Regions from separate parts of the Streptomyces broussonetiae genome, predicted to be linked through region 2. Evidence: riboswitches for the same ligand, from Rfam matches in the RefSeq annotation. Region 2 holds a riboswitch; the other holds the start of a gene.
What was found. A riboswitch is a leader RNA that binds a small molecule or an ion and turns the genes downstream of it on or off. The one in region 2 is predicted to bind cyclic di-AMP.
Positions count from the first base shown of each region.

Region 1: linked by a shared signal. The riboswitch ahead of GQF42_RS25660 (transglycosylase SLT domain-containing protein) and the one ahead of GQF42_RS26565 (C40 family peptidase) in region 2 are both predicted to bind cyclic di-AMP.

Region 1 covers NZ_CP047020.1:5,540,265-5,544,799, forward strand. Annotated here, with positions in the region: gene GQF42_RS25650 (FAD-dependent oxidoreductase) at 1-227, shown strand, start outside; gene GQF42_RS25655 (HAD family hydrolase) at 351-1,163, shown strand; gene GQF42_RS25660 (transglycosylase SLT domain-containing protein) at 1,230-1,721, opposite strand; cyclic di-AMP (ydaO/yuaA leader) riboswitch at 1,725-1,902, opposite strand; gene GQF42_RS25665 (polyprenyl synthetase family protein) at 2,705-3,715, shown strand; gene GQF42_RS25670 (LolA family protein) at 4,070-4,535, shown strand, end outside.
Region 2 covers NZ_CP047020.1:5,716,490-5,721,024, forward strand. Annotated here, with positions in the region: gene GQF42_RS26555 (C40 family peptidase) at 1-98, opposite strand, end outside; gene GQF42_RS26560 (hypothetical protein) at 577-930, shown strand; gene GQF42_RS26565 (C40 family peptidase) at 953-2,137, opposite strand; cyclic di-AMP (ydaO/yuaA leader) riboswitch at 2,145-2,289, opposite strand; gene pcrA (DNA helicase PcrA) at 2,526-4,535, shown strand, end outside.

The sequences.
Region 1 (4,535 bases), 180 kb from region 2:
GTGTCGCCCTCGCGGCGATGGACTTCCTCGGCCATGGACTGCGCACCCGGCTCGCCACGAGCCGCGGCACCCCGAAGCTCGGCGCCGGCTGCGTCTCCTCCGTCCCCGGCCTGTATTTCACCGGCCTCCCGGCGGCGTCGTCGTACGGCCCGGTCATGCGCTTCGTGTGCGGTACGGAGTTCGCCTCCCCGTACCTGGCGAAACACCTGGCAGCGGCCCACGGCTGACCGCGGAGGGCGCTGGAGAGAGGTCAACAAGAAGTCGCAAAGCGCCACTTGGGGCTGATGAGCACGTAAGTACGCAGGACGACAAGGTGAGTCGGAGGGGCGCCGTATCCGTATTCTCTGATCATGGCAGCCTCCCCCGCATATGCACTGATCGCCACTGACCTGGACGGAACGCTGCTGCGCGGCGACGACACGGTCTCCGACCGGTCGCTGGCGGCACTCGCGCGGGTGGCACGGGCCGGCGGTCGGCACCTGGTGGTGACGGGCCGCCCGGCCCCGCGGGTACGGCCGCTGCTGGCACGCCTCGGCTGCACCGGGCTCGCGGTGTGCGGGCAGGGCGCACAGGTCTACGACGCCGCGGCCGGCCGCCTGGTGTGGTCGGTGCGGCTGGACCGGGGACTGGCCGAGACCGCGCTCGGCAAGATCGAGGCCGAGGTGGGGCAGGTCTACGCGGCCGTGGACCAGGACGGTGTCGACGGGCTGACGCTCATCGAGCCGGGCTACCGGATGCCGCATCCGACTCTGCCCGCGGTGCGGGTGGGCCGGCGCGACGACCTGTGGAGCGAGCCCATCAGCAAGGTGCTGCTGCGCCATGCCACCCTGAGCGACGACGAGTTGACGGACATCGCGCGCGCGGTGGTGGGTTCGCTCGCGACGGTCACCATGTCGGGGCCGGGAACCGTGGAACTGCAGCCGTGCGGGGTGACCAAGGCGACCGGGCTGGCACTGGCCGCCGAGCGCTTGGGGATCGGAGCCCAGGAGGCCCTGGCGTTCGGGGACATGCCCAACGACATCCCCATGTTCGACTGGGCCGGACACGGGGTCGCCATGGCCAACGCCCACCCCGAACTCAAGGCGGTGGCCGACGAGATCACTCTGTCGAACGAGGACGACGGCATCGCCGCCGTCCTCGAACGACTCTTTCCGACCGACTGACCGGCACATCAGTACGCACCGGGCAGCCGGGTCAGCGGCGGCCGTGTCTCAGGCCGCCACCGTGTCTCAGTACGCGCTGTAGACGTTGTCGATCGATCCGTAGCGCGCGGCGGCGTAGTTGCAGGCCGCGGTGATGTTGGCGACGGGGTCGTAGATGTTGAACGAGGTGCCGGCCACGTGGTACGCGTTGAAGGTCGGGTCGATCACCTGGAGCAGGCCCTTGGACGGGATGCCGGCGGCGGCGTTGGAGTCCCAGAGGTTGATGGCCTGCGGGTTGCCGGAGGACTCCCGCATGACGTTGCGGTAGATGCCGTTATAGGAGGCGGGGATCCCCTTCTGGGTCAGGATCGCGAGCGACTTGCGGATCCAGCCGTCGAGGGTGTTCGGGTACCCGGCCGTGGTCGTGGCGGCCTTGGTGGTCGTCGTGCCCGTGGTGGCGGAGGCGCTGGCGGCCCCGATGAGTGGCAGGGCGAGGACAGCGGCACCGGTGCCGGCGACGGCGAGGGTGCGCACGAGACGGTTGGTCCGGGTACGGCGGGGCTGAGCGGCAGCAGACATGGGGACGTTCCTCTCCGGCGCCTGCGAGGTGAGCTGTCGGGTTCGGGCGGGGAGGTGCCCGGCCGTGCCTTCCTGGGAAAGCGCGGCTTCACCCCTAGCCGTTCCGGTGCGACGGGTGCCGACCGGTCAGGCGACTTACCTGGGTCCCCCGCTCCTGCCGTACGAAATGTGTTCGTGGATGGTTATGCGGGTGGCGGCAGGATTCGGCGTCCACCCGAGGCCCGGAACGTATGCGACGGCACATGTCGGGAACAAGTGCCTGATTCACACAACGCACTATTTGACCTTGGTCTGTGCTCTTTGGGGTAGTTGATCCTTTGCGATCGAAAACCCTCAACTCGCCGACGGGGCAAGGGGTGGGGGTGGTTCGGTGGCCGACGCGCCGGAGTGGGGCCGCGTGACCCAACTCACGAAAGTGCAAATCAACTCAAATCGGATATAACGGATTGGGGGAGTCTGCTCGTGCGTGTGAGCGTGTGCCCGGATGGTGAATGAGAGGAGTGCACCGGCAAGGGGGAGGGTGAGCGGGGATCGGGGTGCGGCCGGGAAGCGATGGAGGGGGTGGATGGGGGTAGACGGGGGTGAAGGGGGTGGCCGGGAGTGGGGGCGGGGTGGCCGGAAGGTGGCCCGGACATGGCTTCCGGGGGGCGCGTCGAGGGAGTGGATCGAGGGGGCGGTGGAACCCGGGACGCTGCGCCCGTCGTTGTCCTGATGGTCGCGGGCGCGCGGGGGAGGGGTGGAGGTGTTACTCCGCTCGCCCTCCGGTTCGCGACAAAAGGCATGGATTCCTGTTAAGTCGATAAATGTCCGTTCTTACCGTCTGATCAAAAAACATACCGGTCATGATCCAATACCGCCCGGGCTGGACCGGTGGGCGCTATCGGTGATCGAAACAGGACCGGATACGCTGACTCGAGTGATGGCAGCGACCTATCGACAAGCCGTGTAATCGCCAGCAGACACCAGCAGACAGGAGACCCCTCGTGACCGTCGTCGGGCCGTTCGGGCTGAGCGTGCGGGACCAGGCTCTCGAAGCCGATGTCCAGGCCGGATTGGCGGCTGTCGAGGAAGGCTTGCTCGAGGCCACCAAGAGCGAGGTCCCGTTCATCACGGAGGCCGCGCAGCACCTCGTTCGGGCCGGCGGGAAGCGGTTCCGGCCGCTGCTCGTGATGCTCGCGGCCCAGTTCGGCGACCCTTATGCGCCGGGCGTGGTGCCGTCGGCCGTCGTCGTGGAACTGACCCACCTCGCCACGCTGTACCACGACGACGTCATGGACGAGGCGGCCGTGCGGCGCGGCGTGGACAGCGCCAACACCCGGTGGGGCAACTCCGTCGCGGTCCTCACCGGCGACTTCCTCTTCGCCCGCGCCTCCCAGATCCTCGCCGACCTCGGGCCCGAGGCGGTCCGTGTACAGGCCCTCGCGTTCGAGCGGCTGGTCACGGGTCAGATCCTGGAGACCGCCGGCCCCACGGACGGCCGCGACCCGGTCGAGCACTACCTGGACGTGCTGGGCGGCAAGACGGGCTCGCTGGTGGCGGTGTCGTGCCGGTTCGGCGCGATGACGTCCGGTGCCGACGAGACGGTCGTCGACGTCCTGTCCCAGTACGGCGAGCGGCTCGGGGTCGCCTTCCAGCTCGCCGACGACGTACTGGACATCACCTCCGACTCGGACGAGTCCGGCAAGACCCCGGGCACCGATCTGCGCGAGGGCATCGCGACCCTGCCGGTGCTCCGGCTGCGCGAGCGCGCGGCCCGGCTGGGGCAGCCCGAGGACCTCGCGCTGTGCGCGCTGCTGGACTCCGACCTCAGCGACGACGCCCGGCACGCCGAGGCGCTGACCGCGCTGCGCGTACACCCCGCGCTGGATCAGGCCCGCCGTGACGCCGTCCGCTACGCCGAGGAGGCCCGGGCCGCGCTGTCGCCGCTGCGGGACTGCGACGCCAAGGCGGCTCTGGAGAACCTGTGCGACGCGGTGGTGCACCGCGCGGGCTGACACCACCTGACACCACCGGCGTTTCGGCCGGCGTGTTGACGCCCCGACGATCGAAGCCCGGCGGTCCGCTGTCATCGGGCGCGATCGTGCGACCATGTGGCGCGAACCGCCGTAGGCATCCTGCGACACCCGGGCGACCCGGTCCGGCCCCTAGGGGGCGGGGGAGCCGTCGCCCTTACGTGTCATACCGCAGTCGTACACGGAGTTGGCTCCGTGGTCTGACGCTTCTTCACGGCCCTTTTGGTGAGATGGAGAACACGGACATCACCACTCCTCACCGATTCGGGTGAGAATGGCGGCTCGGGTGGACCAGGGTGAGGACAAGCCGCCGCCGACGACGGAGGTAAGGCACACATGGCACCGTACGAATCCGACGACGCAGCGGACGAGGCGCGGGACGCAGCACCGCACGCCGGACGCCGCAAGGCCGCGCGGTACGCGGTCCCGGTCGCGGTGGTGGGGGTGGCGGCGGCCACGATCGGGCTGGTCCCGGCGCTCGCCGCCTCCGGCGACCCCGACCTGCCCAAGATCACCGCGCAGCAGCTCATCGACAAGATCGCCAAGTCGGACGTGCAGCAGCTGTCCGGCACCGTGAAGATCAGCACCGACCTCGGCCTGCCGAACCTCGGCGGCCTGGAGAGCAGCCTGGCCTCCGGAGCGGCCAAGGGTGCCGGCGACGGCTCCTCCGCCGACCCGCAGTCCAAGCTCACCGAGCTGGTCTCCGGCATGCACACGCTGCGTGTCGCGGCCGACGGCCCCGACAAGCAGAAGCTGTCGCTGCTGGAGAGCGGCTCCGAGTACAGCCTCATCCGCAACGGTA
Region 2 (4,535 bases):
GCCGTCGCGGTGGCCGCGCCCGCCAGGGCGAGCGTGGCGGCCGTCCGGGCCGTGGGGCCCCCGATCGAGCGTTGCCGGGGCTTGCGGTGCGCTGCCACCTGGACCGTCACGTCCTTCCGTACGCCTCGACGACCGAGCGGCCCGGGCGGCCGAGCGGTCCGGCCGAGCGGTCTCGTCCGTCCGGCGGCGGCCCGCACAGGGGGAGTGGGCCGCCGCCGGACCTTTCTCGGCGGTGGTGGCCGGACGCCGCCCTGGCCCGGGCGGCGGTGGGGAGTCGGTCACCTGGGGAAGGACGCTAGGCCGGACTGTGACGACCAGGTAACGCGGTGTGCGGAACTGGTTCCGACACACAGGGATGTGACCGTATGTGATCGCATCGCCTCCGCGGAATCGTCTCCTTTACGCAGCGTGGTGACCGAAGCCCGGAAAGGGGGACGGGCGCAAGGCGTGAAGTGCTATGGGCCGCATATATGCAAGATCCACATGCGGGCGGGATCGGCAGCGGACCGGGCCCGGAACGTCTGTCGCCGGGCCCGGTGGCAGGGGGCCCGCGTGCCCTGGCTAGGCTCCGGCCCCATGGACGTACTCATCCATCTCTTCGTCGGCCTGCACATCATCGGCATCGCGGCGCTGCTCGGCGGTTTCCTCACCCAGATGAAGGCGATGGGGCAGGGCGCGGCCCGCTTCGTCCCCGGGATGCTGCACGGCGCGCTGACCATGCTCGTCACCGGTGTGGTCCTCGTCGGCCTCAACCAGACCGACAACCACCACATCAACGCCGTCAAGATCGGTCTGAAGCTGGCGCTGCTGATCGTGATCCTCGGTCTGGTCTACGTGAAGCGCGACGAGGAAAAGGTCGACAAGGCCGCCTTCGGCGTCGTCGGCCTGCTGACCATGACGAACATCTTCATCGCCGTCCTGTGGACCTGACGGGCGGCGCGGGACGAACGCCTCAGCCCGGGCGGACCACGCTGTGGATGATCGATTCTCCGCCGTAGTACACCGACTCCTCGCGGACGTACGCGCCCGGCTTGGGGGCGTGGATCATCATGCCGTTGCCGATGTAGAGGCCGACGTGGCTGATGTCGTCGTAGAAGAAGATCAGGTCGCCCGGCCGCGCGTTCGCCAGTGAGACCGTGGTGCCGACGTTGACCTGGTCGTACGTGGTGCGCGGGAGTGTGACGCCGGCGGCCTTCCAGGCGGCCTGGGTCAGGCCCGAGCAGTCGTAGGACCCCGGCCCGGTGGCGCCCCACACGTACGGCTTGCCGATCTGGGCGCGGGCGAAGGCGATGGCGCTGGCGGCCTTCGCGTCGTACGAGCTGGTGGACCCGGACGACCCCGAAGACCCGGAGGACGTGGAACCGGCCGAACCCGAGGACGACGAACCGGAGGACGACGAACCGGCCGAGCCGCTCTGCTGCTGAGCCTGGGCCTGCTGCTTCGCCAGCTCGGCCGCCTTGCGGGCCGCCTCCTGCTGCTTCTCCCGCTCGATGGCGGCCAGCCGTGCCTTTTCCTGGGCCGTCAGCTGCGACAGCAGCTCGCGCGCGGAGGCGAGCTTCTTCTGGACGGTGGCCTTGGCGGTCTGCAGGTCGCGCTGTGAGTCGGTCAGCGACTGCAGGCTCTGGGCGGCCTCCCGCCGCTTCGTCATGGTGGCGGCCTGCTCGCTGATGTAGCCGTCGACCGCGCTCTTCTCGCGTGAGGTCAGCCGGTTCATCAGCTGGGTCTGGTCGAAGTAGTCCTGCGGGTTGTCCGCCAGCAGGAAGGTGGCCGTGTCGGGAGCGGCGGCGCCGGTGCGGTACTGGGCCGCGGCGAAGGAGCCCAGCTCCTCGCGGGCCTTGTTCAGGCGGTCGGTGCGGCGGGCGACCTCGTTCCGGAGGGCGTCGACGCGTCCTAGCTGCTTGCCGGCCTGTTCCTTGGCCGAGTCGTACTTCTCGGTGGCCGACTCCGCCTGGCGGTAGAGGTCGTCGACCTTCTTCTCCACCTCCTCCAGGCTCGGCCGGGCGTGGTCCGCGCCGGGAGCGGCCTCGGCGGTCTGGGACAGCATGGCCAGGGAGGTGAGAGCGGCGGTGGCGAGGGCGGGGGTGCGCAGACCCGCTCCGGCGGTCCCGCCGGGGCGCTGCTTGCGGTGCGACGCCAAGAGAGGCGACTCCTTCCAATGGGCCGCCTACCGGGTTAGCTGTCGGGTTCGGGCGCGGTTCGGAAGGGTTGCCCTACGGCGTCGTCCCGGACGGGAGTCGGCCGATTCACCCCGGGACTCGGTGGGTCCCCGGCTCCAGGCGCCCCAGGGGCGCGCCGGACTCGGCGGGGGCCGCGCACGCGGCCCGATGGCAACCTAGCCAACTCGTGTGACTAGTGTGAAGGTTGGTGCGTGATATGTCCGATACATTTTCGTGATCCGAGGCCGGCATCACGTCGCTGTCATCGGGTGATTCCGTTGTGTGAGGGGTGTTCGCCGCCCCGCCGACGGGGTCTTCTTCCCCGGACGGCGATCGGTTGTCGGTGCGGCGCCCTAGACTCGGAGAGCGATGAGCAGCCTCTTTGACGACAGCTTCCTGGCGGACCTCCAGCCCCCTCGCGGGCGCGAGGAGGAGCCCCCGCCGCCGCCCGAGGACGATCATGCTCCGGAGCCGCTTCCGGACGATCTGTTCGGCGGGAAGTTCGACACGCCACCGGACAGGGACGCCTACTACCGCGACGGCGCCCCGCGCCCCGCGCTCGACGCGGCGGCGCTGCTGGACGGGCTGAACGACAACCAGCGCGCCGCGGTCGCGCACGCCGGCTCCCCGCTGCTCATCGTCGCCGGAGCCGGCTCCGGCAAGACCCGGGTGCTGACCCACCGCATCGCCCACCTGCTCGCCGAGCGGGGCGTCCACCCGGGCCAGATCCTCGCGATCACCTTCACCAACAAGGCCGCGGGCGAGATGAAGGAGCGCGTCGAGCAGCTCGTCGGCCCGCGCGCGAACGCGATGTGGGTGATGACCTTCCACAGCGCGTGCGTACGCATCCTGCGCCGTGAGTCGAAGAAGCTCGGTTACACCTCGTCGTTCTCGATCTACGACGCCGCCGACAGCAAGCGCCTGATGGCCCTGGTCTGCCGGGACCTGGACCTCGACCCCAAGCGTTTCCCGCCCAAGTCCTTCAGCGCGAAGATCAGCAACCTGAAGAACGAGCTGATCGACGAGGAGGACTTCGCCGCCCAGGCGAGTGACGGCTTCGAGAAGACCCTCGCCCAGGCCTACGCGCTCTACCAGTCGCGGCTGCGCGAGGCCAACGCGCTCGACTTCGACGACCTGATCATGACGACGGTCAACCTGCTGCGCGCCTTCCCGGACGTCGCCGAGCACTACCGCCGCCGCTTCCGGCACGTCCTGGTCGACGAGTACCAGGACACCAACCACGCCCAGTACGCGCTCGTACGCGAACTCGTCGGCACCGGCGCGCACGAGGGGGACACGCCTGCGGGCGAGAGCGACCTCCCGCCCGCCGAGCTGTGCGTCGTCGGTGACGCGGACCAGTCGATCTACGCCTTCCGGGGCGCGACGATCCGCAACATCCTCCAGTTCGAGGAGGACTACCCGAACGCGACGACGATCCTGCTGGAGCAGAACTACCGCTCCACGCAGACGATTCTGAGCGCCGCCAACGCGGTCATCGAGCGCAACGAGTCCCGCCGCCCGAAGAACCTGTGGACCAATGCCGGCCAGGGCGCGCGGATCACCGGCTATGTCGCCGACACCGAGCACGACGAGGCGCAGTTCGTCGCCGACGAGATAGACCGCCTGGTCGACGCGGGCGACGCCAAGGCGGGCGACGTCGCCGTCTTCTACCGCACCAACGCCCAGTCCCGTGTCTTCGAAGAGGTCTTCATCCGCGTCGGCCTGCCGTACAAGGTCGTCGGCGGTGTCCGCTTCTACGAGCGCAAGGAGGTCCGGGACGTCCTCGCCTACCTGCGCGTCCTCGCCAACCCCGAGGACTCGGTGCCGCTGCGGCGCATCCTCAACGTCCCCAAGCGGGGCATCGGCGAGCGCGCGGAGGCGATGATCGACGCGCTCTCCCAGCGCGAGAAGATCAGCTTCCCGCAGGCGCTCAAGCGCGTGGACGAGGCGTACGGCATGGCCGCGCGCTCCACCAACGCGGTCAAGCGGTTCAACACGCTGATGGAGGACCTGCGCACGATCGTGGAGTCCGGCGCCGGACCGGCGACCGTCCTGGAGGCGGTCCTCGAACGCACCGGCTACCTGGCCGAGTTGCAGTCCTCCACCGACCCCCAGGACGAGACCCGCATCGAGAACCTGCAGGAACTCGCAGCCGTGGCCCTGGAGTTCGAGCAGGAGCGCGCGGAGGGCGAGCAGGGCACGCTCGCGGACTTCCTGGAGCAGGTGGCGCTGGTCGCCGACTCCGACCAGATCCCCGACGAGGACGACGAAGGCTCCGGCGTCATCACCCTGATGACCCTGCACACCGCCAAGGGCCTGGAGTTCCCGGTCGTCTTCCTGACCGGCATGGAGGACGGCGTCTTCCCGCACATGCGCGCC